Regions from separate parts of the Mesorhizobium sp. 131-3-5 genome, predicted to be linked through region 3. Evidence: riboswitches for the same ligand, from Rfam matches in the RefSeq annotation. Region 3 holds a riboswitch; each other region holds the start of a gene.
What was found. A riboswitch is a leader RNA that binds a small molecule or an ion and turns the genes downstream of it on or off. The one in region 3 is predicted to bind cobalamin.
Positions count from the first base shown of each region.

Region 1: another riboswitch for cobalamin. It lies ahead of bluB (5,6-dimethylbenzimidazole synthase); the one in region 3 lies ahead of JG747_RS17920 (DUF1636 family protein).
Region 2: another riboswitch for cobalamin. It lies ahead of JG747_RS24785 (DUF1636 family protein); the one in region 3 lies ahead of JG747_RS17920 (DUF1636 family protein).
Region 4: another riboswitch for cobalamin. It lies ahead of metE (5-methyltetrahydropteroyltriglutamate--homocysteine S-methyltransferase); the one in region 3 lies ahead of JG747_RS17920 (DUF1636 family protein).

Region 1 covers NZ_AP023254.1:5,529,427-5,537,159, forward strand. The annotation lists gene JG747_RS27170 (pirin family protein) at 1-282, opposite strand, end outside; gene JG747_RS27175 (DUF2277 domain-containing protein) at 323-589, opposite strand; gene JG747_RS27180 (exodeoxyribonuclease VII small subunit) at 689-940, opposite strand; gene JG747_RS27185 (histone deacetylase family protein) at 944-1,870, opposite strand; cobalamin riboswitch at 1,992-2,171, shown strand; partial or broken gene bluB (5,6-dimethylbenzimidazole synthase) at 2,345-2,851, shown strand; gene JG747_RS27195 (hypothetical protein) at 3,019-4,002, opposite strand; gene JG747_RS27200 (TetR/AcrR family transcriptional regulator) at 4,097-4,705, opposite strand; gene JG747_RS27205 (MFS transporter) at 4,825-6,048, shown strand; gene ribB (3,4-dihydroxy-2-butanone-4-phosphate synthase) at 6,155-7,255, opposite strand; gene aroC (chorismate synthase) at 7,332-7,733, opposite strand, start outside.
Region 2 covers NZ_AP023254.1:5,045,402-5,053,134, forward strand. The annotation lists gene JG747_RS24765 (phosphatidate cytidylyltransferase) at 1-356, shown strand, start outside; gene JG747_RS24770 (FecCD family ABC transporter permease) at 376-1,425, opposite strand; partial or broken gene JG747_RS24775 (ABC transporter substrate-binding protein) at 1,425-1,871, opposite strand; gene JG747_RS24785 (DUF1636 family protein) at 1,973-2,371, opposite strand; cobalamin riboswitch at 2,463-2,668, opposite strand; gene JG747_RS24790 (class I SAM-dependent methyltransferase) at 2,880-3,494, opposite strand; gene JG747_RS24795 (DMT family transporter) at 3,815-4,774, shown strand; gene JG747_RS24800 (substrate-binding domain-containing protein) at 4,902-5,891, opposite strand; gene JG747_RS24805 (ABC transporter permease) at 5,961-7,016, opposite strand; gene JG747_RS24810 (sugar ABC transporter ATP-binding protein) at 7,016-7,733, opposite strand, start outside.
Region 3 covers NZ_AP023254.1:3,665,863-3,673,595, reverse strand. The annotation lists gene JG747_RS17950 (NADH-quinone oxidoreductase subunit E) at 1-864, opposite strand, end outside; gene JG747_RS17945 (NADH-quinone oxidoreductase subunit D) at 865-2,055, opposite strand; gene JG747_RS17940 (NADH-quinone oxidoreductase subunit C) at 2,065-2,670, opposite strand; gene JG747_RS17935 (NuoB/complex I 20 kDa subunit family protein) at 2,675-3,256, opposite strand; gene JG747_RS17930 (NADH-quinone oxidoreductase subunit A) at 3,247-3,612, opposite strand; gene JG747_RS17925 (winged helix-turn-helix domain-containing protein) at 3,945-5,144, shown strand; cobalamin riboswitch at 5,174-5,378, shown strand; gene JG747_RS17920 (DUF1636 family protein) at 5,418-5,846, shown strand; gene cobW (cobalamin biosynthesis protein CobW) at 5,849-6,886, shown strand; gene cobN (cobaltochelatase subunit CobN) at 6,905-7,733, shown strand, end outside.
Region 4 covers NZ_AP023255.1:404,226-411,958, reverse strand. The annotation lists gene JG747_RS34470 (transposase) at 1-278, shown strand, start outside; gene JG747_RS34465 (OmpW/AlkL family protein) at 457-1,116, shown strand; gene JG747_RS34460 (cytochrome P450 family protein) at 1,208-2,440, shown strand; partial or broken gene JG747_RS34455 (cytochrome P450) at 2,407-2,700, shown strand; cobalamin riboswitch at 2,975-3,174, shown strand; gene metE (5-methyltetrahydropteroyltriglutamate--homocysteine S-methyltransferase) at 3,291-5,621, shown strand; gene JG747_RS34445 (DUF982 domain-containing protein) at 6,331-6,579, opposite strand; gene JG747_RS34440 (DUF982 domain-containing protein) at 6,852-7,154, opposite strand; gene JG747_RS34435 (MucR family transcriptional regulator) at 7,396-7,733, shown strand, end outside.

The DNA.
Region 1 (7,733 bases), 1.9 Mb from region 3:
GGAATCGCGATGACGGATCTTGCCGTCGAACAGATAAGTCACCGTCGACAGGCCGATATGCGGGTGAGGACGGACATCGAGAGCCTGGCCTGCCCGCAGGATCGCCGGACCCATGCGATCGAAGAAGATGAACGGCCCGACCAGCCGCCGCCTGGCGGTCGGCAGAGCGCGGCGCACCTCGAAGCCGCCAATGTCCTTGGCATTCGGGATGACCATCAGTTCGATCTGGTCGCTGGCAAAGGCGTCGCCGGCTTCAGGGTCATTTCCGGGAAAGAAGCTCATGGGCTCTCCTTGTCAGCGGTCGAGGACCGCTCTGGCCGCATCAGGCAAAGCGGATCGCCGCTTTTGCCCGCAGTTTGGCCGCCACCTCTTCGCGGTTGCGCGGGTGCTGATTGGTTTCGAGCGAATCGAGAAGTTCGCGCGCCGATGCCGCAATGGCTTCGACGGCGTGATCGAACGCATGCTGGTTCTGTTTCGAGGGCCGTGTCGTTCCGCTCAGCTTGCGAACGAACTGAAGGGCCGCGTCGCGCACTTCGTCATTGGTTGCCGGCGGGTCAAAATTGAACAGGGTCTTGATGTTTCTGCACATCGCTTCCGTATCTCCTCTTGTCCTGGAGCCGTTTCAATCGGGACGAGCTTAATCCTCAACCTTGATCGTGTCCAAAAACCGGTAAGGCTACTCCGCGCCTCAATCCGCGTCGAGCGGCTCGGTTCCGACCGGCTTGCCGTCGCGCGACAGCCTGATCTTCTCGACCTTGTCTTCGGCGGCCTTCAGCAGCCGGTCGCAATGCGCCTTCAGCGCCTCGCCGCGCTCGTAGATCTTGATCGACTGGTCGAGCGGCACGTCGCCACGCTCCAGATCATCGACGATCTTCTCCAACGCGTCGAGTGCCTGTTCGAAGCTCATCGCCTTGACGTCTTCGTTGGTTTCACCAGCCATCATTCATCCTTTCATCAGTCGCCCGACATGGGCGGCGACCGAAAATGCCAGTCCCTGCAGATCGTAGCCGCCCTCGAGCAGGCTGACGAGCCGGTTGCCGCTGTGGCGCGCGGCGCGCTGCATCAGCTGGCCGGTCGCCCAGTCGAAATCGTCCTCGGTCAGATTGATCTCGGCCAGCGGATCGCGGTGATGCGCGTCGAAACCGGCCGAAATGATGATCAGATCGGGCGCGAAATTGTCGAGCGACGGCAGCACCCGCGACAGGAAGGCATCGCGAAACACCTCACTGCCGGTCTGCGGCGCCAAGGGTGCATTGACGATGTTGCCGGCGCCGGTCTCGGTCTTCGCGCCAGTGCCGGGATAAAGCGGCATCTGGTGCGTCGAGCAATAGAGAACCGAGGGATCGTCCCAGAAAATATCCTGCGTGCCGTTGCCGTGATGGACATCCCAGTCGACGACGGCGACACGCTCGGCGCCATGCTTCTTCTGCGCATAGCGCGCCGCAATCGCCGCCGTGTTGAAGAAGCAGAAGCCCATTGCGGTGGTCTTTTCGGCATGGTGGCCGGGCGGCCTTGCGGCGACGAAGACGTTGTCGGCGCGGCCTGCAAAGACGTCGTCAACAGCGGCGTTGGCCGCGCCGATCGCGGCGATCACCGCCTGCCAGCTCTTCGGGCTGGCGGTGGTGTCGGCATCGATGCGGGCAATACCCTCTTCGGGAATGGCGGCACGCACACGGGCGACGAAATCGGCGGGATGGGCGTAGAGGATGGTGGCCTCGTCGCCCTCCGGCGCTTTGACACGATCGAGCGCGGCAAAAGCCTCGTCGTCGAGCACGCGCTCGATGGCGCGCAGGCGGTCCGGCCGCTCGGGGTGACCGGGCGGTGTGATGTGTTCGAGGAAGATCGGATGCGTGTAGAGACGGGTTGTCATGCTCCCTATCTAGTGCCCCGGCGCCGCGATGGCCATGCATTGCAGCTTGATGGCTGGGGAAAATCGCGCCTGCGTCCATTGGCGTCGCTGCGGGGATTGGCGCGGCCGAGCCTTCGGCGTAAGGTCGCCGCTACTGCCTGGTGCCCGTCGCAAGCGGGAGAATCGGGAACACGGTTGAATTCCGTGGCGTGCCCAACGCTGTGAGGGGGACCGCGCCGGTAAATGCCACTGTCGATGACGGGAAGGCACCGGACGCGGGTTGATCCCAAGCCAGAAGACCGGCCTGGCAGGCATCGTCATCCGCATGGTCAGGCGGACGGCATCAGAGCGACGTGCGTCCGCTTGGATGCACAAAGTGCGCTCTGACGGTGTGGAGCTATTGCAATCGCAAGGGGACGAGCGATGCCGGAACACATGACCGCTGCTATGGGTGATGGATTTGACCAGATGGCGCGCGACGCGGTTTACCGCGCCATGTTCACGCGGCGCGACGTGCGCAGCCATTTCCTGCCCACCGGGCTCGACGACGCGGTGCTGGCGCGGCTTCTGCTTGCCGCCCACCATGCACCGTCGGTCGGCTTCATGCAGCCGTGGAATTTCATCGTCATCCGCGACGCCGCGCGACGGGCTGATGTGCGCGACCTGTTCCTGGCCGCGCGCGAGCAGGAATTGCCTGAAATCGAAGTGGAAAGACAGGCGCTCTACCGCAAGCTCAAGCTTGAAGGCATCTGCGAAAGCGCCCTCAACATCTGCATCACCTGCGACCGCGAGCGCTCAAAAAACTCGCCGCTGGGACGTTGGCACAATCCGGAGATGGATCTCTACAGCACGGTCTGCGCGGTGCAGAATTTCTGGCTGGCCGCGCGTGCCGAAGGCGTCGGCGTCGGCTGGGTCAGCATCATCGAGCCGCAAGCGTTGAAGAGCCTGCTGTCCATTCCCGAGCACGTGACGCCGATCGCATATCTCTGCGTCGGCCGGGTTTCCGAGTTCGCATCCAAACCGGACCTGGAAACGCATGGCTGGGGCCGGCGGCTGCCGCTGCCCGATCTGATCATGAGCGAGACTTTTTGCGGGCAAGGAGAGACGCCACTCAAGTCAGCGGTGGCGCACCTCAACACGGTTGCTGCTGCGCAGGCGAATCCCGCCGATCAGTGCGTCGCGCCGGCCGTGCCCCAGCGCGAGCCGCCAAAGGAGGCCAGCGCCTTGTCCTTCAACTCTCGGAACTTCGACGACGCCTCGGCCAGCCGGGCATCCCAGGCCGGATCAGGCACCTGGCCGGCGATGGTCTTGAAATAGACCTGCATCAGGCAGGCGATGGCGAAGGGCTCGATGAAGGCCGCCTTGAAGGCCCAGGCAAAGACGATGGCGAGCACGAAAGCCCAGCCGGCGAGTTGCCCTGGCATGAGGAAAAGAATGGCGGCGGCCGGGGCCAGCATCAGCAGGAAGATGACGAAGGAGACACCCCACATGATGACCGCCAGCCAGACGGCGTTCTTGATCATGGTCTTGCCGTTCTGGGCGTAGAGCACCACGCCTTGCCGAGCGGTTTCGAACGGTGAGGACGAATTGATGCGGATGTTGTAGCCGAGGATGATCTCGTCGACATAGGTGAGTGACAGGCGGATCACCGTGTTGATGAAGGAGACCAGGCCGCTAAGCCCCGGAATGGGCAGGAAGGCGGCGATGCCGCCGAGCAGGCCGGTGATGGCGCGGATGGCGCCCTTGACCAGCTGGTCGACGACGAAAAGGATGTTGGCCTCGGCGAAGCGCTCGGTCACGACCTGCCTGGCATAGGCGATCTGGTTCTGGCCGTCGGGAACATCCCGGCCATCAATCAGATGGACCATCACGGCGATATGGCCGGCCTTGACGACATAGAGGATGTATTCGCGGATCCAATAGACGGCGATCGAAACCACGCCGAAGCCGACCACCCCGCCCCACAGGGCAAAGGACATCGGCCCGTCAGGATCGGTGGAGATATGGCCGACGCCATAGCCGACGGAAGCGCCGGTGCCGGTCGCCATGATGTAGGCCAGCGTGATGCCGAAATAGACGATCATGCGGAAGACAATGAAAGGCCAGGTCCGCACCATGATGGACACCGACCTGCCGATATCGAAATCCCACATGCCCGAATCTCCCCTCAGAGATGGCTGGAAAGGATGCGCTCACCCCGAGGATTGTCAATCATGAGCGGTGGACAGCGGTGCGCCCAACGAGGATTTAGTTCTGTTGCGAACCCGGTTTTCTGAGCAGTCCCTCGAGCAGTTGCTTGAACGCCGCAACCACTATCTTCGACGTCGCTTCGGGGTCGTTAGAATTGGCGATCCGCTGCGCCGCCTGGCTGCTCGCCCCGTTGATCAGCCGTGCGGCGGTCTCGGGGTCGACGCCCGGGACGACCACCCCCTCCCCTTGCAGCGCGGTCAGATGATCGGTCATTGAGCCGACGCAGGCATTGGCATTCGACCATTGCGCCGGATCGCCCAAGACGGCCGGACCGTCGCGGAACATGATGCGCTGGATTTCCGGCTCCAGCGCCATTTCGATATAGGTCGTGCATTCGTCGACGAAATGCTGCCAGCGGGTCGGCGCTCTCGACGCCACCTCATTCACCCGGGCCGCCATCTCGCCGTCGATTTCGGCGATAACCGCCTCCAGCAGTCCCTTCTTGTCGCCGAAATGGTGATAGAGGGCGCCGCGCGTCAGCCCGGCCGATGCCGTGAAATCATCCATCGACGCTTCGGCATATCCGATCGTGCCAAAGGCCTGGCGGGCCGCAGCAATCAGCTTGGCGCGCGTTTCGGCGATCATTTCCTTGCGGGGTCTGTGCATTTCCGTCTGGTCCTATTCACATACGTTCCGTATGCCAATTGACATACGTCGCGTATGCTCTATCTAATCCTCATACGCTTCGTATGTAATTGTCGAACCGCCCTTTGTCGAGGAACCCCATGCAAAACCCCTATTCAGAAATCTTCCGCGCCCCTGGAGCGAGGGGCTTTGCGGCCGCCGGCTTCATGGCGCGCCTGCCGATCGCCATGGCGCCGATCGGCATCGTGGCAATGCTGTCGCAGACGCGTGGCGAATACTGGTTGGCGGGTGCCGTCTCGGCGACATTCGCTCTGGCCAACGCATTCCTGGCGCCGCAAATATCAAGACTGGTCGATCGCCTTGGCCAGACGCGGATCGTCGTGCCCACGACAATCATCTCCGTGCTCGCCTTCATCACTCTCATTGCGGCCGCCAATCAGGACTGGCCGGTTTGGACGCTGTTCGTGTCGGCGCTGCTGGCGGCGGCCATGCCCAGTATGCCTGCCATGGTGCGCGCGCGCTGGACGGAGCTTTTCCGGGGCCGGCCCGAGATGAACACCGCTTTCGCCTTCGAATCGGCGGCGGATGAACTGGTCTACATCGCCGGCGCATCGCTGTCGGTCGGCCTCAGCGCCGCCCTGTTTCCGGAAGCGGGCATGCTGGCGAGCACACTGTTCCTCGCCTTGGGGTCGACCGCGTTCATCCTGCAGAGATCGACCGAGCCGCAAGTGCGCCCGGTGGACCACGGCTCGAGCGGCTCGGCGATCCGCCTGCGGCCAGTGCAGATCATCACCTTTGCCCTGATCTTCATTGGCGCCACCTTCGCGACGACGGAAGTGAGCACGGTGGCCATCACAAAAGAGCTCGGCCAGCCCGGCGCCGCCAGCCTCGTCATCGGCGTCTACGCGCTGGGGTCGTTCGTGCTCGGCATCATTGTCGGCGCGCTCAACCTGAAGGCTCCACTGCAACGCCAGCTTGCCATCGCGGTCGCCCTGGTCACGCTCGGCACGCTACTGCCGCTCACCGCCAGCAGCGTGCCGCTTCTAGCGTTGACCGTCTTCATCAGCGGCGTGGCGATCTCGCCGACCTTCATCACGGCCTTCGGCCTGATCGAACGGCATGTGCCGGAAGCGATGCTGACCGAAGGCATCACCTGGGTGACCACCGGGATCGGCATCGGCATGGCACTGGGCTCCTTCGCCGCCGGCGCCGTGGTGGATGCGTTCGGCGCCCAGAACGGGTTCTGGGTTTCGGTGGCATCAGGCACGATTGCGCTCGCCACCGTGCTGCTCGGCCAGCGCATCCTGGCCACGCAAAAATGCGAACTGGACGGATGCGACGCTGCGGTCGTTCCCGCGGAGTGACACGGCCGGAATGGCTTGGGCCAGTGTGACTTCGTCATCCACGGGCGGAGCGACGCGAAGCGGAGCGCAGACCCGAGGATGACGACATCGCGGAGGTTTCAGGTAGCTAGAGGATCTCTGTCTTGGCGATGTGGATGCCAAACCCTTCGAGGCCGACATAATGACGCTCGCGCGAGGCGATTAGGTTGATCGAGGAAATGCCGAGATCCTTCAGGATCTGCGCGCCGAGGCCGATCTCGCGCCATTCGTTTTCGCGGCGGCGCGCCTCTTCGTGATCCTCGCGGTCGCCGCTCAGCGGACGCTTGCGCTCCTGGTGCGCGACGCCGACGGAGCCCTCTCTGAGATAGACGATGACGCCGCGCTTGCGCTCGCCCATCGCTTTCATGATGCCGTCCAGGCGATGGCTGGTGCCGAAGACATCGGTCACCACATCCTCGGAATGCAGCCGCACCGGCACGTCCTCGCCATCGCGTATATCGCCAAAAACGACAGCGACGTGATGCATCGTGTCCCAGGGCAGCGTGTAGGTGAAGACCTGCGCCTTGCCGCCAAGCGTGTCGATATCGGAGCAGGCGACACGCTCGACCAGCGTTTCCTTGCGCTGGCGGTAGGCGATGAGGTCGGCGACCGACACCTGCTTCAGGCCGTGCTCTTCGGCGAAAGCCTGCACTTGCGGGCCGCGCTTGACGGTGCCGTCGTCGTTGACCAGTTCGGAAATGACGCCGATCGGCGGCAGGCCGGCGAGCTTGCAGAGATCGACCGCCGCTTCGGTATGACCCGAACGCATCAGGACGCCGCCTTCGCGGGCGATCAGCGGGAAGATGTGGCCGGGGCGGACGAAATCGGAGGCGCCGACATTGCCGTTGGCAAGGTTGCGCACGGTCAGCGTGCGGTCTTCGGCCGAAATGCCTGTCGTCGTGCCATGCTTGAAATCGACGCTGACGGTGAAGGCGGTGGTGTGGGCGGAATCATTGTCGGCGACCATCGGCTGCAGGTTGAGCCGCTTGGCTTCCTCACGCGGCATCGGCGTGCAGACGATGCCCGAGGTGTTGCGCACGATGAAGGCCATCTTTTCCGGCGTGCAGTGAACGGCGGCGACGATCAGGTCACCCTCGTTCTCGCGCCCGTCATCATCCATGACGACGACGATCTCGCCGCGTTCGAATGCGCGGATGGCTTCGACAATCTTCTTCTGATCGTAAGGCATGGGATGCTCGCTTCGCTCGCAGGGATTCGGCAGTAGGCAGAAGGGAAGAAAAAGGCTGTTTCGGGCGGCCTACTGCCTATTCCCTACTGCCTATTCCCTTCCCCGTCTGTCCCCTGTGCCGCAGATAGTGATCGGCAATCGCGCAGGCAACCATTGCCTCGCCGATCGGCACGGCGCGGATGCCGACGCAGGGGTCGTGCCGGCCCTTGGTCATCACCTCGACGTCGTTGCCGTCCTTGTCGATCGACTTTCGCGGCGTCAGGATCGACGAGGTCGGCTTGACGGCGAAACGGGCCACGATCGCCTGACCAGTCGAGATGCCGCCAAGGATGCCGCCGGCATTGTTGGACAGGAACACCGGCTTGCCGTCATTGCCGATCCGCATCTCGTCGGCATTCTGTTCGCCGGTGATGCGCGCGGCCTCGAAACCATTGCCGATCTCGACGCCCTTGACGGCGTTGATCGACATTAGGCCCGA
Region 2 (7,733 bases), 1.4 Mb from region 3:
ACGTGCTGCAATACATCTTCGGCAAGCTGTTCGGAAAACACCGGTTTTCGCCGACCGTATCGCCGTCGAAAACCTGGGAGGGCCTGATCGGCGGAGTGGTATCGGCGAGCCTGCTCGGCGCTCTGCTGTCGTTCGTGACGCCATTCACGCCCCTGCAGGCGGCGTGTGTCGCCTTCGTCGTCTGTTCGATGGGGTTTCTGGGTGGGCTGGTCGCCTCGGCCATCAAGCGCGACCAGGGTGTCAAGGATTGGGGCCATCTCATCGAAGGCCATGGTGGCATGATGGACCGTACCGACAGCCTGGTCTTCGCTGCCCCGATCTTCTTTCACATCGTGCGCTACTTCTGGACAGTCTGAGACGGCAAGCTCTGAGCCGTCAGAGCCGGTTTCGCACGACCAGCGTGACGACGAAGAAGGCGCCGAGCGAACTGGTGATGATGCCGATCGGCAGTTCCTGCGGCGGCAGCAGGGTTCGCGCCAGAAGATCGCTTGCCAGCAACAGCACCGCCCCGAACAGCGCACAGCTGGCGATCAGCCGCAGATGCAAGGGACCGGCCAGCGGCCGCGACAAATGCGGGATCATAAGCCCGACAAAGCCGATGACGCCGGCGACCGAGACGAGAATTGCCGTCGAAAAGGCGGCAACGAGAAACGTCGTCCTGCACATCCGCGCCACCGGCACGCCAAGGCTTTCGGCGGCACTTTCACCCGCCAGGAAGGCGTCCAGCCTGCGATGGTTCCACAGCCCGTAGGCCGCGATCGTGCCGGCGCCCAATGCGCCCAGCCAGACATTGTCCCAGCGCGCCAGCCCGAGCCCACCCATCGTCCAGAACAGCACCGAATGGGCGGCGCGCTGGTCGCCGGCAAAAACCAGATAGTTGGTCAAGGCCGTGAACAGGAAGGAAACGGCAAGGCCGGCGAGGATCAGCCGTTCCGGCCCCTGACCCCGCACCCGCGCGACCAGCAGCAGGACGATGCAGGCGGCCAGTATGCCGCCGGTGAAGGCCGCGACCGGCAAGGTCCAGATGCCAAAACTGTCACCAAAGACGGTTATGACGGAAACAGCACCGGCCGCCGCCCCCGACGACAGGCCGAACAGGAAGGGATCGGCAAGATCGTTGCGGGTCACCGTCTGCAGCAAGGCGCCTGTTATGCCGAGGCCGCCGCCGACACAGACCGCCAGGATCGTGCGCGGCAGCCTGAGATCGACGACGATCTTGCCGACCGGGCCAGACACCTGGTGCTCGTTCAATCCGACGGCATGGCCAAGCGAGGCGATGACGTCGGTCAGCGGGATCAGTGTCGAACCATAGGCGATCGACAGCAGCACGAGGGCGACGACCGCTACCGTGCCCGCCACTATCGCCAGCGCGAACGCCTTGTGCCCTGAAAGCGCTCCGGATTTATGCCCAGGGGCAAGAAGCATCAGAACGCTTCCGGATGCATCGCCTTGGCGATCTTGCCGATCGCCTCGATGTTTGCCGGGCCGGGCGTCAGTTCGGCATAGCGGAGCGCCACGAAGCGCTCGTTCTTGACCGCGTCCGTCTCCTTCATCGCCGGGTGCGCCTTGAGGAAGTCGAGCAGTTTCTTGTAGCCGCCGCCATCCTGGTAATCGAGCAGGATGAGGAATTGCGGATTGCGCGACGCCACGGTTTCCCAATCCGTGTTGCCCCAGCTGGTGTCCATGTCGGCCATGATGTTGTCGCCGCCCGCCGCCGTGATCATGGCGCTCGGAATGGCGAATTTTCCGGCGGTGAACGGCTTGTCCTCACCTGAATCATAAAGGAACACCCGCGTCCCCTTTGCGCCGCCGACCTTGGCAGTGATATCAGCGAGCTGCGCCTTCCAGCCGGCAACAAGTTTTTTGGCTTCGGCAAGGCGATCGCCTGTGGCCACCGACAGGCTGACGGCGTGGACCAGGTCGCGGCCATTCGCCGTCGCGCAGAGTTCGCGGGCTTCGAGAAGCGGCGTTGTCATCGGCTGTTGCCCTCAAACTTGGCCGGTCCGGGAATACGAGCCAGCGTCTTGCCCGCCAGCCGCGGCGGACGCTGTCCGGAATTGCACCAGCCGTCGGCGAGCGAGGCGTAAAGCCTGGCAAATCGCACGAGATCGCCGGCGTCGGCCTCGGCGTCGATGGAGCCGAAGAGATAGGAAGCCTTGCCTGGCGCCTGGAAGGCCACGGTCAGCGGCCGCGCACAGCCCGCCATGCATTCGACGCCTTCGATCGTGAAGCCATGCGCCACAGTGGGTTCCTGGCAGGCCGCGAGCCGGGAGCGCAGATCGGCACACAGGCTTTCGCCCGACCTGATGCCGGTCGGGATGTCACGGCAAAGCGTGCACACGATGATGCGATGATCGATGGCGCCGTCCAACTTTCCGTCACTTTCCAAAACTAGCGACGGAAGGATGCTGGCGAGCCGGACGACAAGACCGACGTCCACGTCTCCTCCCGGCACACCCCGTCCGGTCAACTCGGTGATGGCAGGTCTCCTGGCTCGCGGGTCTCAGCGCAATCCTGCCTTCCCAGCCTTGCCGGCCAGTGGCACGTCGGATCTTGCTCACCGCTTACAGTTGCGGGGGCAGCCACGGTCTCGACCTCTGCGGGTCTCACCGTGTTCCCTTTTCACCCCTTGCCTTTCGGCGCGGGGACCATCACGCACCCACCGTAGATTTCCATCGATCGCATCGCAATGGGTTTTTTGCGATGTCGCTGCGCTTCGTAGAATATGTAATAACATTACGTTGAAGCGATATTTCTCGACGATGTCAACCCCTGTCCTCGCGCAATAAATCTTCGGCGGTACCTCGGTTTTCAGCCGCCCGAGCGGTCACCAGGCAGGAGGCATGACACCTGGCCGCGGTCGCCGAGGGAAACCGGCGCTACAGCTTTCTAAAAAAGCCTGACAGAATATTTGGACCCGCTTCGCCTGGCCGCAGTCTGATCCCGTCTTCAAAGCAATTCAGCGTCACGCATTCGAAGCCGTAGTGCGCGAGAAGCGCCACCAGCGAGTCACGGTCGAAATGGTGCAGGTGCTCGTTGGGCAGACGCATGCGCCACGTCCGGAACCATGCATCGCCATCGGCGCCGAGTTCACGCCAGCGGCAGTAAGGGACGGCGATGGCCAGGTGGCGGGTCTGAAGGCGGGCGAGGAAACCCAGATCCGGAATGTGCTCGAGCACGTCGAACATGGCGACGAGATCCCACGAGCCGGCGAGCGCCTCGTCCCAATCGACAAAGCGGACGCCCTCGGGCAGCGGAAATTTGGTGATGTCGCAGCCGGCACAGTCGGCAACCCCGGTAATCTTGGCGGCCTCAATGAAGGTGCCGGTGCCATAGCCAATCTCCAACACGGACCGCGGTATCTCACCGGTGATCCCCAGCACCCAGCCAAGCCGCTGATAGCCGAGCTTGATGGTCCGGTCGCTCAGATCCTCGTAATAGGAAATGTATTGCTTGTCGTATGTGATCGGCGTGGCGTCGATCTGGTGGATCACGCCGAAGCGGTCGAGGTTGTAGTTGTCTAGCATTCGCGGCGCCCCCGGGATTTCGAATGCTTATATGGCGGAGTTGAACGCAAGGTAAGCGGTTGGGGCGGGATGCCAAATCCTGGCAGGAGCGCGACCAGAACTAAATGTCACATTTGGGTCGACTGCCAACCGCCACTGCCAGGCTATGCAACGCGAAAAGCTGACACGCGACCTCCCGATACCAAAGTAAAAGCGTACGCGACCTCACCCTTCAAAACGGATGCACGACCCAACGACGCAGGCTATGTTACCCCGTCGGCAGACGTCATCGAAGGGGAGGACATGACATGCAGGCAATGCCGATAGCGCATCAAGCCGCGCAACCCGCGGTCGGGCCCATATCCTCCTTGACCGGCTATCCGGCCGCCATCCTGTGCTGGCTGCTTTCGGCTGGTGTCTATATCGCGGCCAAATGGGTGGCGCCTGAAATGCCGCCCTGGGGCCTCTGCTTTTGGCGGCTGACGCTTGCCTGCGCCATCCTACTGCCGATTGTGCACCGTCATCACGACGCCATGATTGGGCTTTTGCGAACTCGCGCCTTGGAGGTCGTCGCCGTGGGGGCGATCGGCCTCACCCTATGCCAGGGTATGATCTACCATGGCCTCAACGACACCAACGCCACCACGGCCGGCATCATCATGGCGCTTTCGCCTGTCATGACGATGGTGCTCGCGCGTTTCGTGCTTGGCGAACCGCTCGGACTGTGGAAGTCGCTTGGCGCGCTGGTTGCGCTCGCCGGAATGATTTTCATCGTTGCCCACGGTAACCTGACGGCGCTGCTGCAACTCGAGTTCAACGCCGGCGAGTTGTGGATCGTCGGCAGCGCGTTCTGCTGGGGCCTCTACACCGTGCTTTTGCGCCGTGCCAAATTCGGCATCGAACTCCTGCCGATGGTCGTGCTGCTGCTCGGCGCCGGTGCGCTGGTCGCGTTGCCTTTCCATTTGTGGGAATTGTTCAACGACGCACGCTCCGCCATGGACGTCCACAGCATTCTCGCGCTCGCCTATCTGGCAGGACCCGGCGGCGCCTTGATGTACTATCTCTACAACAAGAGCGTGGAAACACTCGGCGCGAGTCGGGCGAGCATGCTGCTCTACCTGCAGACGGTGTTCGTCGCCATGCTTGCTTATCTGCTGCTCGGCGAGGAATTGCACGATTACGATCTGGTCGGTGCGGCCTTCATTGTCGCCGGCATCATACTCGCCACCGTGGTCAAACCCAGGCCAGCTCAACCACGCGTGGCGTAGAAATCTATAGCCGCGCGAATGACCGAAGTGCGCCATGAAGTTGCCATTCTTCGGCAGGCCCCCCCAAAACGAACAAGGCCCCTTCCGGGGCCTTGCGCATCAAGTTCAGTGCCGGGCTCTCCGGCCCTCACTTCCCCATCAGTTGCTTGGCGTTCTCCGCCGTGATCGCGGTCGTTTCCACCGTCACCGTTGGTTCCACCGAAGTCGCGCAGTCGAGCAGGATCTTCTTCGACATCTCGATCGCTTCCTTGGCGCCCGTCGGATAGGTGAAGGTCGCCGCCCAGTCGCCTTTTGCGACGGCCTCGATGCCGCCGGCCGGTCCGGGCAGGCCGTCGGTGCCGATGATCTTGACGTCCTTGCCAGCTCCCTTGGCGGCAAGCAGCGCGCCGGCCGCCATCATGTCGTTGGAGGCATAGAGCACCTTGATGTCGGGATGCGCCTGCAGCATGGCGGCAAAGGCGGTCTGGGCTTTGTCCGGCACCCAGTCGGCGGCCTGCTCGGCGACGACCTGGATCTTGGCATTCTCCTTGACGCCGTCCTTGAAGCCGTTCAGCCGCTCAACCGCCGGCGTCGAGCTCGGCAAGCCTTCCAGCACCGCCGCCTCGCCGCCATCCGGCAGCAAGGTCTTGGCGGTGTATTTGCCGGCCTCGAGCGCGATCTTGTAATTGTCGCCGCCGATGAAGGCGGTGTAGTCCTTGCCGGGATCGCCGACCGTCTTGCGGTCGAGCTCGATGACCGGGATGCCGGCATCCATGGCGCGTTTCACCGCCGGCGTCAGCGGTGCCGCCTCGAAGGGCGAGATCAGCAGCAGATCGACCTTCTGGGTGATGAAATTGTCGACCTGCGAGGTCTGCGTGTTGACGTTGCCGGCGCCGTCGGCGATCTGCAGCGTGAAGCCCGGCACGGTCTTGGCCGCCGCGGTCAGCTCGTCATTGACGTGCTGACGATAGGGCTCGGCATTGTTGGCCTGCGAAAAGCCGATGATGAACTGGCCGTCCTTGGCGCAGGCCTTGACCATCGGGTCTGCAGCCTGGGCGGATCCCGCAATGCACAGGCCCGCGCCTGCCAGAAGCACGGCGTGAAGCGTGCGCCTCGTTCCTTGTCTTGTGGTCTTCATACTCACTCTCCTCCTCGTCGGGCCGGGGGCCAGACCTTGGTTGACTTCGACTTTGTTGCCGCCTTCCTCCTAACGACCCAAACCCTCGCGGCGGCGAACGAGGGATTGAAGCACTGCCGCCAGCACGATGATCGCGGCGGTCGCGAGTAACTGCATTGCCGGCGTGATGTTGTTGAGCTGCAGGATGTTGGCGAGCGCGCCCAGCATGATGGTGCCGGCCACGGTGCCGACCATCGAGCCGGCGCCGCCAAACAGGCTTGTGCCGCCGATGACCACGGCGGCGATGGCTGTCAGTTCGTAGCCCATGCCGTCATTGGCGCTGCCGAAATTGAACTGGCCGGCGTGCACGATGCCGGCCAGAGCCGAAGCAAAACCGGTGATGGCATAGACCGAGATCTTCACCATCGAAACGGGCACGCCGGAAATGCGCGCCGCGCGCTCGTTGCCGCCAACGGCAAAGACATAGCGGCCGAAGCGCGTCGTGTTGAGCACGATCGTTGCGATCGCGGCAAAGACGATGAAGACGATGGTGGCGACCGGCACGGTGTTGTTGAACAGCCGCTCTCCGAGGATCGCAAACACAGGCGGTGCCAGCCCCGGCCCGTCGCCATAGGAAATGTTGATGTACTGGTTGCCCGAGACGACCAGCGCCAGGCCGCGCGCCGCCTGCAAGCCAGCAAGCGTGACGATGAACGGCTCCAGCCGAAAGCGGGTGGAGATAGTGCCCTGGATGGCGCCGAAGACGATGCCCATGACGAGCACGGCGAGGATGGTGGGAATGAGCCCGAATCCACCCGAGATCATCATCGACGCGGTGACGACGCTGGACAGGCCGAGCACCGCGCCAACCGACAGGTCGATGCCGGCGGTGATGATGACGAAGGTCATGCCAATGGCGATGATGCCGGTTTCCGACACGGCGCGCACGATGTTGGCGATGTTGTCGGGATCGAGGAACAGGATCTGGCCGTGCCGGCGCGGCGAGAAGATGATGCCGCCGATCGCCACCACCACCAGGCCGATCAGGCTCTGGAAGCGCACCACAAGGGCGAGCGGATCGCGATGCTTGGGCGCTGCCGCCGGCACAGCGGGGCTCGCTGTCACCGAAATCTTCTGTTCAGACATCAGGCCTCCCTGCCATTTGCCGCGTCAAGCACCGTGTGCTCGTCGACGCCGCCGATGAATTCCGCCACGTTGCGCCCTTGGCGCAGCACCACGATCCGGTCGCACAGGCCGATGAGCTCCGGCATCTCGCTGGACGCAACCAATATGCCGAGCCCCTGCGCCGCCAACTGCCTCAGCCGCGCGTAGATCTCGCCCTTGGCACCGACATCGACGCCGCGGGTCGGTTCGTCGAGCAGCAGCAGCCGGGGATTGCCGAGAATCTCCTTGGCCAGCACCACCTTCTGCTGGTTGCCGCCGGACAGCGCGCCGACGGCGATGTCGGGATTCTTCGGCCTGATATCGAACTGGCCGAAGGACTGCTTCACCGCATCCGCCTGGCGGCGCTGCGACATCAGGCCGAAGGGCGAGATGCGGCGGATCACCGACATGACCAGGTTGAGGCCCACCGCCATTCTGAGCATCAGCCCGCTGCCGCGCCGATCGTCGGTGACGAAGGCGATGCCGGCCGCGCGGGCCGCCCTGATCGAATCCAGCCTTACAGGCCGGCCATTTATAGCAACCTCGCCTTCCCAACGGCCGGACAGGCCGGTGCCATAGAGCGCGCTGAGCAGTTCGGTGCGCCCTGCCCCCATGATGCCGGCCAACCCGACGATCTCGCCCGCCTTGACGTCGAGCGAGACGCCGCTCGGCGGCTGCCAGCCGGCGCTTTCATGGGCG
Region 3 (7,733 bases):
GTTGGCGTTGGCGGCCGAATGCAGCGGCGCCGAAACACTCGCCGCCTTCTCCGCCGCCGGCGCCACCTTGGTCTTTGAGGGTGTCTTCAACGCCGGGCTGGTTTCAGGCGCGTCGGTCTTCGGCTTGCTGGCGTTGGACGGGGCGACGGGAGCGGGTGCCGGAACGGGCGCCGCAATGATCGCGTCGGGTGCCGCCTTGGCGGCCTTCGCTGCCTCCCTGGCTTCCCGGTCGCGGGTCGACTTGAGGATCGCCTTTTCGCTTTTCAGCGTCGTGAGACCAGAGGCCGGCTCCGAGCCGGTGCGGCCATTCTGCGGTCCCGGCGCCACCGAGGCGCCCTTGCCCGCATCGTAGAGATCGATGATTTCGGCCAGGCGTTCCGGCGTCAGATCCTCGAACGTATCCTTGAAGATCATCACCATCGGCGCGTTGACACAGGCGCCGAGGCACTCGACTTCTTCCCACGACAAGGTGCCCTTGTCGTTGGTGTGGAACTGGTCGTGATGGATTTTCGAGCGGCAGACATCCATCAGCGCTTCCGAGCCGCGCAGCATGCAGGGCGTGGTGCCGCAGACCTGGATGTGCGCGCGGGTGCCGACCGGATTGAGCTGGTACTGCGTGTAGAAGGTCGCGACCTCGAGCCCGCGAATCCTGGGCATGCCGAGCATGTCCGAAATCGTCTCGATCGCCGCCTTGGTGACCCAGCCTTCCTGTTCTTGCGCCAGCATCAGCAGCGGAATGATCGCCGACTGCTCGCGGCCCTTCGGGTACTTCTTGATCCAATGCTTCGCCGCTGCCGCGTTCGCCCGGTTGAAGGCGAAGGATGCTGGCTGGACGCTGGCTTCTGCGAGACGGCGGACTGACATTTAGCGATCGACCTCACCAAACACGATGTCGAGGGAGCCAAGAACGGCGGTGACGTCGGCCAGCATGTGGCCGCGACACAGGAAATCCATGGCTTGCAGATGCGCGAAACCGGGCGCGCGCAGCTTGCAGCGATACGGCTTGTTGGTGCCGTCGGAGACGAGATAGACGCCGAATTCGCCCTTCGGCGCCTCGACGGCCGCATAGACCTCGCCGGCCGGCACGCGATAGCCCTCGGTGTAGAGCTTGAAGTGGTGGATCAGCGCTTCCATCGAACGCTTCATCGCCGCGCGCTTGGGCGGCACGACCTTGCCGTCGAGGTTCGACACCGGGCCGGTGCTTTCCTTGCCGAGCAGAAGATCGACGCACTGGCGCATGATCCTGGCCGACTGGCGCATTTCTTCCATGCGCACGAGGTAACGGTCGTAGCAGTCGCCGTTCTTGCCGATCGGAATGTCGAAATCCATTTCCGAATAGCATTCATAGGGCTGCGACTTGCGCAGATCCCAGGCCGCGCCCGAACCGCGCACCATGACGCCCGAAAAGCCCCAGGCCCAGGCATCGGCCAGCGAAACAATGCCGATATCGACATTGCGCTGCTTGAAGATGCGGTTGCCGGTCAGCAGCTTGTCGAGGTCGTCGATCGACTTCAGGAACGGGTCGATCCACTTGCCGATGTCCTCGACCAGCTGGCGCGGCAGGTCCTGATGGACGCCGCCGGGCCGGAAATAGGCGGCATGCATGCGCGAGCCGGAGGCGCGCTCATAAAACACCATCAGCTTTTCGCGCTCGACGAAACCCCACAGCGGCGGCGTCAGCGCGCCGACGTCCATCGCCTGCGTCGTCACATTGAGGATGTGCGACATGATGCGGCCGATCTCGCAATAGAGCACGCGGATCAGCTGGCCGCGCCTCGGCACTTCGATGCCGAGCAGGCGTTCGGCGGCCAGTGCGAAGGCATGTTCCTGATTCATCGGCGCGCAATAGTCGAGCCGGTCGAGATAAGGCACAGCCTGCAGATAGGTTTTTGCCTCGATCAGCTTTTCGGTGCCGCGATGCAGCAGCCCGATATGCGGATCGACGCGATCGACGACTTCGCCGTCGAGCTCCAGCACGAGGCGCAAAACGCCGTGCGCCGCAGGATGTTGCGGGCCGAAATTGATGTTGAAATTGCGGACGGAGGTCTCAGCCATTCTGGCGCCTCAATTCGTCTTGGCTTTTTCGTCCCCGGGCAGCACGTAGTCGGTGCCTTCCCAAGGGGAAAGAAAATCAAAATTGCGGAATTCCTGCTTGAGCTCGACCGGCTCGTAGATGACGCGCTTGGCTTCGTCGTCGTAGCGCACTTCGACGAAGCCTGTCAGCGGGAAATCCTTGCGCAGCGGATGGCCTTCGAAACCGTAGTCGGTCAGCAGGCGGCGCAGATCGGGATGGCCCGAGAACAGCACGCCATAGAGATCGTAGGTCTCGCGCTCGAACCAGTCGGCGCCGGGGAAAACCCCGGTGATCGACGGCACCATCGTCTCCTCGTCGGCCTGCACCTTGACGCGAATGCGCACATTCTGTTTCGGCGACAGCAGGTGATAGACGACGTCGAAGCGCTTGGCCCGCGACGGATAGTCGGCGCCGCAGACATCGATGATCGAGATGAACTGGCAGCGCGCATCGTCGCGCAGGAAAGTCACGACTTCGATGAGGTCGCGCGGCTCGACATGAATGGTGAGCTCGCCATAGGCAATGTCAGCGCCATTGACGCGACCGATCAGCCTTTCGCCGAGATAGGTCGACAGTTCGCTAAGGGATGCGGCCATGGATTTACCGTTCGATCGTGCCGGTGCGGCGGATTTTCTTCTGCAGGAGAAGAATGCCGTAGAGCAAAGCTTCGGCGCTCGGCGGGCAGCCGGGCACATAGATGTCGACAGGCACGACGCGGTCGCAGCCGCGTACCACCGAATAGGAATAGTGGTAGTAGCCGCCGCCATTGGCGCAGGAGCCCATCGAGATGACGTAGCGCGGCTCCGGCATCTGGTCGTAGACCTTGCGCAGCGCCGGCGCCATCTTGTTGGTCAGCGTGCCGGCGACGATCATGATGTCGGACTGGCGCGGTGACGCACGCGGCGCGACGCCGAAGCGCTCCGAGTCGTAGCGCGGCATCGAGGTGTGGATCATCTCGACGGCGCAGCATGCCAGACCGAAGGTCATGAACATCAGCGAGCCCGAGCGCGCCCAGGTGATCAGCGCCTCGGTCGAGGTGACCAGGAAACCCTTGTCGGCAAGCTCATTGTTGATTTCGAGGAAGAAGGGATCGTCCTCCCCCACCGGCCTGCCGGTGTTGGGATCGATGATGCCCTTCGGCTTCGGCGCGACGAGGGTGCCTGAACTGTCGTTCAATCCCATTCCAGCGCTCCTTTTTTCCATTCATAGGCAAAGCCGATGGTCAGCACTGCCAAAAACACCATCATCGACCAGAAACCCAGCATGCCGATCTTCGAGAAGGACACTGCCCAGGGAAACAGGAAGGCCACTTCGAGGTCGAAGATGATGAACAGGATCGACACCAGGTAGAAGCGGATGTCGAATTTCATGCGGGCATCGTCGAACGAGTTGAAACCGCACTCGTAGGCGGAAAGCTTTTCGGGATCGGGATTGCGGTAAGCCACCAGGAACGGTGCGGCCAGCAGCGCCAGGCCGACGACCAGCGCCACGCCGATGAACAGGACGATGGGCAGGTACGAACTGAGAAGTGCGTTCATGCAGCGGCTTTCCGTTGGCGCCAATCCACTTTGATTACAGCACCGGACCTTAATGCGGAAGCGTGACAGATTAACCGCTGAACCGTTTTAAGGGGCCTATGCTGCAACGCGGCGAGGGTTAGCGCAGCACTTCCAGCGAAGCAAGTCAAACCTTGTTCAAAACGCCGACCTGGACGGCATATCCGGAGAAACTGGTCCGATCCGCTCCTGTTTGATTTCCTTCGTTTTATACTCCACTTTTCTCTCCTGACAGGGTTGCCGCTAAAACCCTGCTAGCATGGGCTGGAATCACCCGTCAGACCCACAGCAGAAGCGCCCAGAGTGATACCTGCATGAAGGAAAAAATCTCGCTTGCCATGGCCCGGCGCATCGCGCTCGCCGCACAGGGGTTTCTCGATCCCCGCCCAAATGGCACACCCGACCGCCGCCACTTCGCCCGCGTGCTCTCCCGCACCGGCCTGCTGCAGATCGATTCCGTCAGCGCGGTGGTGCGCGCGCATTATATGCCGCTTTATTCCCGCCTTGGCCCCTATCCCTTGACCTTGCTCGACAATGCCGCCGTGACGCGCAAGCGCACCGTCTTCGAATACTGGGCGCATGAGGCTTCCTTCCTGCCGGTCGAGACCTACCCGCTGATGCGCTGGCGCATGCAGCGCGCCGAGCAGGGCGACGAGATGTATCTGGGCCTGGCCAAATGGGGCCGCGAGCACGCCGCCTATATAGAAGAGATCTACCGCGAGGTCGCCGCGCGCGGCCCGATCGCCGCTTCGGCGCTGGAAGGTCAGAAAGGTTCGGGCGGCTGGTGGGGCTGGAGCCATGCCAAGCATGCCTTCGAATGGCTGTTCTGGGCCGGGCGCATCACCACGGCGCACCGCCGCGGCTTCGAGCGCTTCTATGATTTGCCCGAGCGCGTGCTGCCGCAGGCGATCCTCGACCTGCCCGTGCCGCCAGCCGAGGACGCGCACCGCGAATTGCTGCGCATTTCTGCCCGCGCCCATGGCGTGGCGACATCAGGCGACCTGCGCGACTACTTTCGGCTATCGCCGGCCGACATGAAAGGCCGGCTGGAGGAACTGGTCGAGTTGGGCGAATTGCTGCCGGTGCGTGTCGAGGGCTGGGACAAGCCGGCCTACCTTCATAAGGACGCCCGCCTGCCCCGGAAAATCGAGGCCCGCGCACTGTTGGCGCCGTTCGACCCGGTCGTCTTCGAGCGCTCGCGCTCGGAGCGGCTGTTCGATTTCCACTACCGCATCGAGATCTACACGCCGGCTGAGAAGCGCCAATACGGCTATTACGTCCTGCCCTTCCTGCTCGGCGACCGGATCGTCGCCCGCGTCGACCTCAAGGCTGACCGGCCGGCCAGCGTCCTGCGCACCCACGCCGCCTACGCCGAACCCGGCGCGCCACCTGAAACCGCCGCGCAACTCTTCGAGGAACTGCAGCAGATGCAGGGCTGGCTTGGCCTTCAACGCATCGAAGTGACACCCGCCGGCGATCTGGGTCCGGCGCTCGCCGACATCGCCATGTCGTAGCCGCGCGTTGACACCGCTGCCTGCAAAAGCCTAAATCCGCTCCAGACGGTCCCTTGCCCGCAACGGCAGGGGCTAAGAGGGAATGCGGTGCGGGATTTCGATCTCAAATCCGCGGCTGTCCCCGCAACTGTAAGCGAAGAGCCAAGGCCGAAAGCCACTGGGACGTTCCCGGGAAGGCGGCACCCAAGGCGATGACCCGCGAGCCAGGAGACCTGCCGTCTGCGACAAAAGAATCCGATCGCCCGGCGGGTTTCCGGGCAAGGAGCCCGGTTTTTGGACCAGAACAGCAGTTTTTCGGCTGGCACAGCGGACAATTCGTCCGCCGACGGCGATGCCTTGGCCGGCGTCACCGTCATCGTCTGCGCCTCCTGCCGCGACGAGACCGGCTCCGACGCCCATCCCCGCGCCGGCGAACTGCTAGCCGAAGACACGCGCCAAGCCGCTGCAGGCGATGACATCCGCATCCGCACGGTCGAGTGCCTCGGCAATTGCAAGCGCCGGCTGAGCGCCGCGATCCTGCGCGACGGCTGCTGGAGCTATGTCTTCGGCGACCTGACCGCGACCAGCGGCGCCGACCTCGTCACCGGCGCCAAAATCTTCGCCGCCTCGACCGACGGCCTCATTCCATGGCGCGGTCGGCCCGATTCCCTCAAGCGCGGCCTCGTTGCCCGCATTCCTCCCCTCAACCTGCTGAAGGATTGATCATGAGCGCTTCCGTCACCCGCGTCCCCTGCACCGTCGTCACCGGCTTCCTTGGTGCCGGCAAGACGACGCTGGTCCGCCATCTCCTGGAAAACGCCAGCGGCAAGCGCATTGCCATCATCGTCAACGAGTTCGGCGACATCGGCATCGACGGCGAGATTCTGAAGGGCTGCGGCATCGACACCTGCCCGGAGGAAAACATCGTCGAACTGGCCAATGGCTGCATCTGCTGCACCGTGGCCGACGATTTCGTGCCGGCGCTCGACCAGATCCTGTCGCTCAACCCCAAGGTCGATCACATCCTGATCGAGACCTCGGGCCTGGCCCTGCCCAAGCCGCTGGTCCAGGCATTCCAGTGGCCGACGGTGAAGAGCCGCGTCACCGTCGATGGCGTCATCGCCGTGGTCGACGGTCCCGCACTGGCCGAAGGCCGGGTCGCCAACGACATGGACGCCTTGCAGGCGCAGCGCGCGCAAGATGATAGCCTCGACCATGACGACCCGGTCGAGGAACTGTTCGAGGACCAGATCGCCTGCGCCGACCTGATCATCCTGTCGAAAAGCGATCTTATGGACGCCGCCGGTTCGGCCCGCGCCAACGCCATCATCGGCGAACACTCCGCCCGTGCCGTGAAGATCGTGCCGACCTCGCATGGCAAGGTCGATCCCTCCGTGCTGCTCGGGCTCGGTCTCGCCGTCGAGGACGACATCGAGAACCGCAAATCCCATCATGACGGCGCCTTCGACCACGAGCATGACGACTTCGACACCTTCATCGTCGACATTCCCTCGATCGCCAATCCGGATGAGCTGGCACAACGCGTCGCCGCCGCCGCCGAACAGGAAAACGTGCTGCGCGTGAAAGGCTTCGTCGAGGTCGGCGGCAAGCCGATGCGGCTCTTGCTGCAGGCCGTCGGCCCGCGCGTCAATCATTACTATGACCGCGCCTGGACCGCCGAGGACAACCGCCGTTCGCGCCTGGTCGTCATCGGCCTCAAGGGGCTGAACCGCCCGGCAATCGAGCGTATACTCGCCGGCTGATTTCAGACACGGGCCGCGATGCATATCCTCACCACGACCTCCGCCTCGCTCGACGATCTCGCCGAGCCGGTCGATCTGCGGCAGACGCCGGCGGATATCGTGGCCCTGTCCTTCACCGACAGCGACCTCGCCGGACTGGCGGCCGCCTGGAAGGCGGATGCCGGCCGTTTGCCCTCGATGCGGCTGGCGGCGCTTCGCGACCTGCGCCACCCTATGTCCGTCGACCTCTGGGTCGACAGCGTCGCCCGCCACGCCAAGATCATCCTGGTACGCATCCTCGGCGGCTACGACTGGTGGCGCTACGGCTGCGACCAGCTGGCCTCGACCGCTCGGGAACGCGGCATAAAACTGGCGCTGCTGCCCGGTGAAAGCCATGACGAGGATATCAGGCTGATCGAAGCCTCGACGCTGCCGCGCTGGGAATTGGACGCCCTGCTCGGCTATTTCCGCGAGGGCGGCCCGGCCAATATGGGCGCGCTGGTGCAGCGGCTGGCCAGGCTGGCTGGGCAGGACGCGGCCGTTGTTGAGCCGGTGGCGGTGCCGAAGGCCGGCTACTACGAGCCAGGCCGCGGCGTCGTCCCCTTCGCCCTCGAGGGAGAGGGAAAGGTCGTGCCCATTCTCTTCTACCGCTCGATGCTGCTGGCCGCCGACGTCGCACCCATCGACGCCCTTTTCGATGCGCTGCGGCAGCGCGGCATGACGCCTGTCCCCATCTTCGTCTCCGGCCTCAAAGACCCGACATCCCTGGCCTTCGCGGAAACCGCCATCGCCAAGCTCAGACCCGTTGCCATCATCGCCGCGACCGCCTTCGCTTCCGGCGCCGAACCCGGCGTTGAAACCCTGTTCG
Region 4 (7,733 bases), on a different replicon from region 3:
CCAAAGGATTTCCCGCCCATATCGGTCGCGGTCGAGACGCCTTACGGACATGCCCACGGACTGCGCCAACTGGCTGGAACGTTCGCCGGCCTGACGGCGAAGCAGCAGGCGCCGATCAAGGCGCTGAACGCAGAATACGCCACAACTCGAAGCCGAGGACGAGCGTGCCAACGAACTGGCGGCCGATGTTGACGAACGGCTCCCAGGGGCGGCTACGGCTGCACTCATTGTCGGATCTTCGACGAAGTCGGACATCAGACACAGCGCTTTCACACTGATCGCACTGTTTTCGCAATGATTTTCTCATTTGGCACGACAGATGCGGGGGCTCTCCCGCATGAGCGCTCCGTCAATCTCGATTGATGCGAGCAGGATTCAATCAAGGCGCAGTGCGTCGCTTCTGAAGATCAAGGAGAGAAAAGTATGGCGAGAGCGCGAATTGGCGTGGCGCGGGCAATGACAGCGGCTGTCGTCCTCATCGTTGCGGGACAGGCCGGCGCGGCAGATGTTGGGCAAGCCCCGAGCGTCCCGCAGGCAGAAGCCTGCGTCGCGGAAGCGCCAAGCCCCTGGCAGATCCGTCTGCGTGCGTTGGGGGTGATCACCGAGGATTCGGGCTATGTCAATGCGGTGCCCGGCTCCGGTCTTTCGTATTCGGACACCGTGACGCCGGAACTCGATATCTCATATTTCTTCACGGACAACATCGCCGCCGAACTCATACTCGGCACCACCTATGCCAACATCGATGGCCAAGGTGCGATCGGCGGGCTGGGCGAGGTCGGCAAGGTTTGGCTGCTGCCGCCCACGCTCACATTGCAGTATCATTTTACCGATTTCGGCGCCTTCGAGCCCTATATCGGCGCCGGCGTGAACTATACGATCTTCTATCATCAGCAAGTCGGCAGCGCCGATGATCTCAAGGTCAAGAACACATTCGGCGCCGCGCTGCAGGTCGGATTCGACTACATGGTGGACCAGCACTGGGGCGTCAACTTCGACGTGAAGAAGCTTTTCCTCAAGCCCGACTTCGACGTCACTGTCGCCGGCGCCAAGCTCACGGGCAAGGCCAAGCTCGATCCCTGGGTGATAGGCGCAGGTCTGACCTACCGCTTCTGAGGACGAAGCACGGGGCACTTTTCGAAGTCCGCGCGCGGAATCTTCCGTGCCGAGAAGTGGACCCGCGATGGTTCTTAAAGGAGTTGTTGGCATGCGCGTAGAAAACGATCATTGCGACGTGATCGGTGTGCCGGCCGCTCCCACGCAACTTGATCGTCTTTCTTCTGCGATTCTGCGGCAGGCGGGGATGGCGCGAGTGTCGCTGCCAGGCGATGTGGCGACCTGGGCGGCAGCCCGTCACCAGACGCTCAGGCAGATGCTTTCCGACCAGCGTTTCAACAAGGACTGGCGACAGTGGCGGGCGCTGCAGGACGGCGAGATTCCCGAGGATCATCCGCTGATCGGGATATGCAAAGTGGACAACATGACCACGGCGCACGGCGCCGATCACCGGCGCTTGCGCGGCCTGCTGTCCAGCAGCTTCGCGCCCAGTCGTATCGCCTTGCTGGCGCCACGGGTCGAACAATGCGTCGATCGACTCCTGGCCGAGATGGCGCAGCGCGGCGGCAGTGCCGATCTGATGAGCGAGTTCGCCGCTCCGCTGCCCACCAACGTGATCGCCGAACTGTTCGGTTTGCCGGACGAACAGCGCGAAGAGATCGTCGCGCTCACCTACAGCCTGGCCAACACCTCCGCCACAGGCGAAGAGGTGCGACAGACGCGGCAGCGCATCCCGGAGTTCTTCCGTCGCCTGATCGCGCTCAAGCGGGGCCAGCTCGGCGATGATCTGGCTTCGGCCCTGATCGTCGCGCGTGACAAAGGCGAGCTCGTTTCCGACACCGAGCTCATCGACATGCTGTTCATGGTGCTGTCTGCGGGCTTCGTGACCACCGCCGGCGTCATCGGCAACGGCGTGCTGGCATTGCTGACGCATCCGCAGCAACTGCACTTGGTGCGCAGCGGCCAAGTTCCGTGGTCACAGGCGATCGAGGAGATCCTGCGCTGGGGCAGCTCAGCGGCCAATCTGCCGTTCCGCTATGCCACCCAGGACGTGGAGATCGACGGATGCCTGGTCCGCCGCGGCGATGCCGTCCTGATGGCGTTCCATGCGGCGAACCGGGACGAAAAGGCCTTCGGCCCCGGCGCCAACAGGTTCGATGTCACCCGGCGGCACAACCCGCATTTGTCATTCGGCGAGGGGCCGCATGCCTGCCTGGGCGCTGCGCTGGCGCGCCTGGAATTGCGCTGCGCCTTCCCCGCGCTGTTCGGGCGGCTGGAGGATCTGGCGCTGACCATCGCTGCGGAGGACGTCGTCTACATGCCGTCTTACGTCATTCGCTGCCCGCAGCGCCTGCCGGTCAGCTTCCGCCCTTCCGTCGCTTAGAGAGTGCGGCATTCACCCCGGATTCGGTGATTCTCGGTTCGCCGGGGTGGCTGGTCTCGCACGAGGGGGGCGAGCATGCCCGGTTACGCACGATCGTGGCGCCGGCCTTCAGCAATCGCAGGGTGAAGCTGCTCGCGCAGCAGGTCGAGGCGATCGCCGCGCAGTTGTTCGAGACGCTGGCGGCCCAGCCCCAGTCCGCCGACCTGAGGCGCCACCTCTCCTTTCCGCTTCCGGACATGGCTATCAGCGTGCTGATGGGCGAGTGCGCAAGGACGCTGAGCGAAGCCGAGCGGAAACAAGTACCGGGATTCCCGGCTGACCGTGACGACCTGGCCCGACTTTACGCCCTTTGAGCCCGGCGACCTCGATCTGATCCGGCGTCGCCGATGGAGACAAGGATCTCTCCGAGCCTGCACTGATAAGAGGCGGCATCGTAAGCGGCTTTGGGCGAAAGAGACCGATCAGCGCAAGGGCATTATTCGCATCATCACATAAACATCTCGTTATATGTATTGACAAGGAGCGAAGCTGCTGTGATTGTGCGCATGTCGTGGTTCTCCGCGCGGCACTGCTGTAGCGGAGCTAAGAGGGAAGCCGGTGCGATGCCGGCGCTGCCCCCGCAACTGTTAGCGGCGAGCCAAGCCCATTGGTGTCACTGAGGCGAACGGCCTCGGGAAGACGGGCAGAGGCTTTGACCCGCGAGCCAGGAGACCTGCCACGACGAACAACGTCCACGGGCGGGGTGTCTCGGTGGCCGCGGTAGCCTGGCTTCGTGCCGCCTGCTCGCGCGTTCCTTGTCCCCACGCCCCAACCATCGGGGTATGGCATGACTGTCTCTCAACAAATTCCAGTGGCAACGCTCGGCGTGCCGCGTATCGGTCGACGGCGGGAACTCAAATTCGCGCTTGAAAGCTACTGGTCCGGAAAATCTCCCGCTGCCGACCTGCTCGCGACGGGGAAGGCGCTACGCGCCGCCAGCTGGAGGGAGCAGCACGATCGCGGCGTGTCGAAAATCCCGTCCAACGATTTCTCGCTTTATGACCATGTGCTCGACACCGTCGCCATGGTCGGCGCCGTGCCGGCACGATACACCTGGACTGACGGCGAGGTCCCACTCGATACCTATTTCGCAATGGCGCGCGGCAACCAAGATCAGGCCGCTGATTGCGGACATGCCGGTGACGAGCATGCGGCCAACGGGCATGGCCTTGCCGCGATGGAAATGACCAAATGGTTCGACACCAACTATCACTACATTGTGCCGGAACTTACCGACGATCAGAGCTTTGCCCTCTCGTCGGCGAAACCGGTCGATCATTTCCTCGAGGCCAAGGCGCTCGGCATCCACACGCGCCCGGTCCTGCTTGGACCGGTTACCTTTCTCAAGTTGGCGAAGTCACCTGAGGAAGGTTTCAACCCTGTCGCGCTCCTGCCACGGCTGCTGCCCGTCTACGAGGAGCTCCTGCGGAGGCTGAAGCTCGCGGGAGCCGATTGGGTGCAGATCGATGAGCCGGCGCTCGTGGTCGATCTGGTTCCCAACGAACGGGATGCGCTCCAATTCGCCTACTGCCGGCTGTCAAAAGCAGCACCGGAGTTGAAGATCATGGTCGCTACCTATTTCGGATCGCTGGGAGACAATCTCGAGACCGCAATTTCTCTGCCCGTGGCGGGACTGCACGTCGATCTCGTGCGCGCTCCAGAGCAGTTGGAGACCGTCGGCCGGCTCGCGCAGAAGGAACTTGTGCTCTCGCTCGGACTGATCGACGGCCGCAACGTCTGGCGTGCGAACTTGCCTGCCATACTTGACCGCACCAAGCCGATCGTCGCCGGCTGGCCGCTGGACCGCGTGGAGATTGCCCCGTCCTGCTCGATGCTGCATGTGCCGATCGACCTGGACATGGAGACGGCACTCGATGCGGATGTGAAGTCGTGGCTCGCCTTCGCGGCGCAAAAGACCGGCGAGCTGGTCGTGCTCGCCCGTGCCCTGGCCGAAGGCCGGGACGCGGTCGCCGCCGAACTGGAGGCGTCGGCTGAGGCTGCCGCCGTTCGCGCGACATCCGCGAAGGTGCATGATCCGCTCGTCGAAGGCCGGGTCGCCAGCATCAAGGTCGGCATGACGCGCCGGAAGAGCGCATTCGCCGTGCGCTCCAAGCTTCAGGCCGACACGTTTGGCTTGCCTTCCTTTCCCACCACGACGATCGGCTCCTTCCCGCAAACAGCCGAGGTTCGCAAGGCGCGGGCAGCCCATGCCAACGGCGAGCTGAGTTACGTCGACTATGAGGCGTTCCTGAAGAAAGAGATAGAAGCCGCCGTTCGCTGGCAAGAAGAGATCGGACTCGACGTGCTGGTCCACGGCGAATTCGAGCGCAACGATATGGTGCAGTATTTCGCCGAGCAGCTCCGCGGCTTTGCCTTCACGCAGCATGGGTGGGTGCAGAGCTATGGCTCGCGCTTTGTGCGACCCCCGATCATCATTGGCGATGTGTCGCGACAAAATCCGATGACACTACACTGGTGGCGATACGCCCAGTCGCTGACGCCAAAGCCGGTGAAGGGCATGCTTACCGGCCCGGTGACGATCCTCAACTGGTCCTTCGTCCGAGACGACCTTCCGCGCTCAGCCGTCTGCCGCCAGGTCGCGCTCGCCATTCGCGATGAAGTGAGCGACCTCGAAAAGGCCGGCGCCAGGATGATCCAGATCGACGAAGCCGCACTGCGCGAGGGCTTGCCGCTGCGCGAGGCCGAGTGGCAGGCCTATCTCGACTGGGCCGTCGAATGCTTCCGGCTGGCTTCAACGGCCGTCGGCGATGCGACCCAGATCCACACCCATATGTGCTACTCCGAGTTCGGCGACATCGTGGACGCGATTGCCGCAATGGATGCCGATGTGATCTCCATTGAAACCTCGCGCTCGCAGATGGAACTGCTCGATACGCTTCGAACCTTCAAGTATCCGAACGAGATCGGTCCTGGCGTCTATGACATTCACTCGCCGAGGGTCCCGGAAGTGGGCGAGATTTCCAACCTCATCATGCTTGCGCGCGAGCGATTGTCGGATGGCCAACTGTGGGTGAATCCCGACTGCGGTCTCAAAACGCGCAGGTGGGAGGAGGTCCGCCCTGCCCTGGTGAACATGGTGGCTGCGGCACGCGCAATTCGGCAAAAAGCGCAGACGGCGTAGGACTCGGTGCCACTCGCCGGGGTGAGCGGCAACGCCACACACCGGGCAATCTGGGGGAGTCCATCCGGCGCGCCCAAGGCAATCGCGCTGCCGGTGACGAAGCGCCTCGGCAAGCTTGGCCTGGCCGCGGCCCTTGTCATGGCGCGTCGAAGTCAGCTGTTCCAGAGGCGGCCGTTGGCGGGCGATTGAAGGAGGCTTGGGCCTCAAATGAGCCGGCCAGAAACGAGAAGGCTCTCCGCCAGCCCGTTTCGGATTATTCCGTATTGGGATAATCGAAATCACTATCGTCTCCCAACCTTGATCGCCGAAACCCCGGTCCCGACCATGGGGAGAAACATCGGCGATCACGCACCCCGGTCCCGGAGCGCGTTCCGGAAGACCGGATGCAGGGCTGGGGGAAGGTTCAAACGGCACTTCCGGAGACTGCTGAAGCGGCATCGACGCTCTGCCATCTGCACCGGGCCAATTCCCGCTCGATGGCTCCGTCTGCCTCTGGCTGCAATCACGATCACCGCGACGGCGAAGCCGAGCGGCCGCAGCTGGCTGGCGGACCCTTGTGTTTTGATGGTGGAAGATCAGGCGCCGGACCAGGAAAGCCGCCGCGGAAAGTGCGGTGTTGGCTTGCTCCTGGCGGAGCCGGCAGGGGTGTTCGGACCGCGCCCAATAGCGATGCGCAGATGGCCGAAATTCATCAGCGGCATCCTGAATATCAATCGCTGCGCAGAACGCGTGCTTCGAGCGCGGCTGCGACAAAAGCCCGTCGAGCGGTTGGTGGATGGGTCTTACCGCGTAAAACCTGCAGACAGGCGTCCATCGCTATTCTGCGTTTATCGGTCTCATGATGCAGATCCCGGAGCAAGATAGCGGCCGCGTCGTTGACGTCGAACACGATACGCTCCGAGCCGCGGCGGCTAAGCTGAACAACGACTGGTCTCTCAAATCTGGTCAACCCGGTCATCCCCCCTCCCCCACAGCCACTATGCGGCAAACAGCCCGGATCGCATTTTTTTATTCAGCCGAACGCGACCGCTGCATCTGCGCCACTGAGCCTGGCCATTGGCGAGCAAGCGATCGCCATGAGCTGCGTCTGGCCATGGTCAGCTTGCTTGGGATCTGCGGTTTTGCAGTCGGTGGTGAGGAACTGCTTCTCATTCGCGTGGTCTAGCTGTGAAACCTGGACATAGTGCACTGTTTGACGCGCCTCGCCAGTCTCAAACTCGTCGTCGAAGTCTACACCTGCACTTTTCCACTGCCCGATCTGCAGGCGGCGATCCACTGCATGGCGGAGGTTGGATCTTCCAATATGGCGACGCGCTTCGCAAAGCCGAAAAACGCAATGCGCGCCGTGCTTACCGGCTTGCGCCCATCGTATGCATCGTAGCATGCCCTCAGGGCGGCTTCGTGGATCAGGTCTCTGCGATCTTCCGGCCATTCATTGAGAAAATCGATTGCATCCGCAAGGCCGGCAATCTCCTGGATGATGTGGGTTGCGCGCTTCACAAAAAGCGGGCTGCTGAAAGCCTCAGCGTTCATTGGTTTCTCCCAACTTTCTAAATAGCCAATCTGCGGTGAAGAGGCGCCGCATCGGCACGGTGACCCTGACACATTGTGTTGTCAGGGCGATGACGGTTCAAGCGGAACATCCGCGACCGCGGCCGGGTGCGTATCGATCCGCCACATCCTGCAATGGCTTTGGTTGCCATCAAACGCCGTCGTCACTATTAAGCTACGAAGTGATTCTTACCGCCTAGTCTAAGCCCGCAGGAGCGTTTTTATGACCGAAGAAACCGAGAGCAAAGCCGACAGCCTCATCGAACTCACCGCCCATGTCGTCTCAGCCTATGTTTCGAATAATCCGGTTCCCGTCGGTGAACTGCCTGGGCTTATCGGCCAGATCCATATCGCATTGAAAGCCACTGCAGGTAGTGCCGCACCAGAAAAGTCGGAAGCTCTCAAGCCTGCCGTACCGATCAGAAAATCGGTTACACCCGATTATATTGTCAGCCTTGAGGACGGTAAGAAGTTCAAGTCGCTCAAGCGTCACCTGGCTACCCACTATGGCCTTACGCCCGACGAATATCGCGCAAAATGGGAGCTGCCGGCGGACTATCC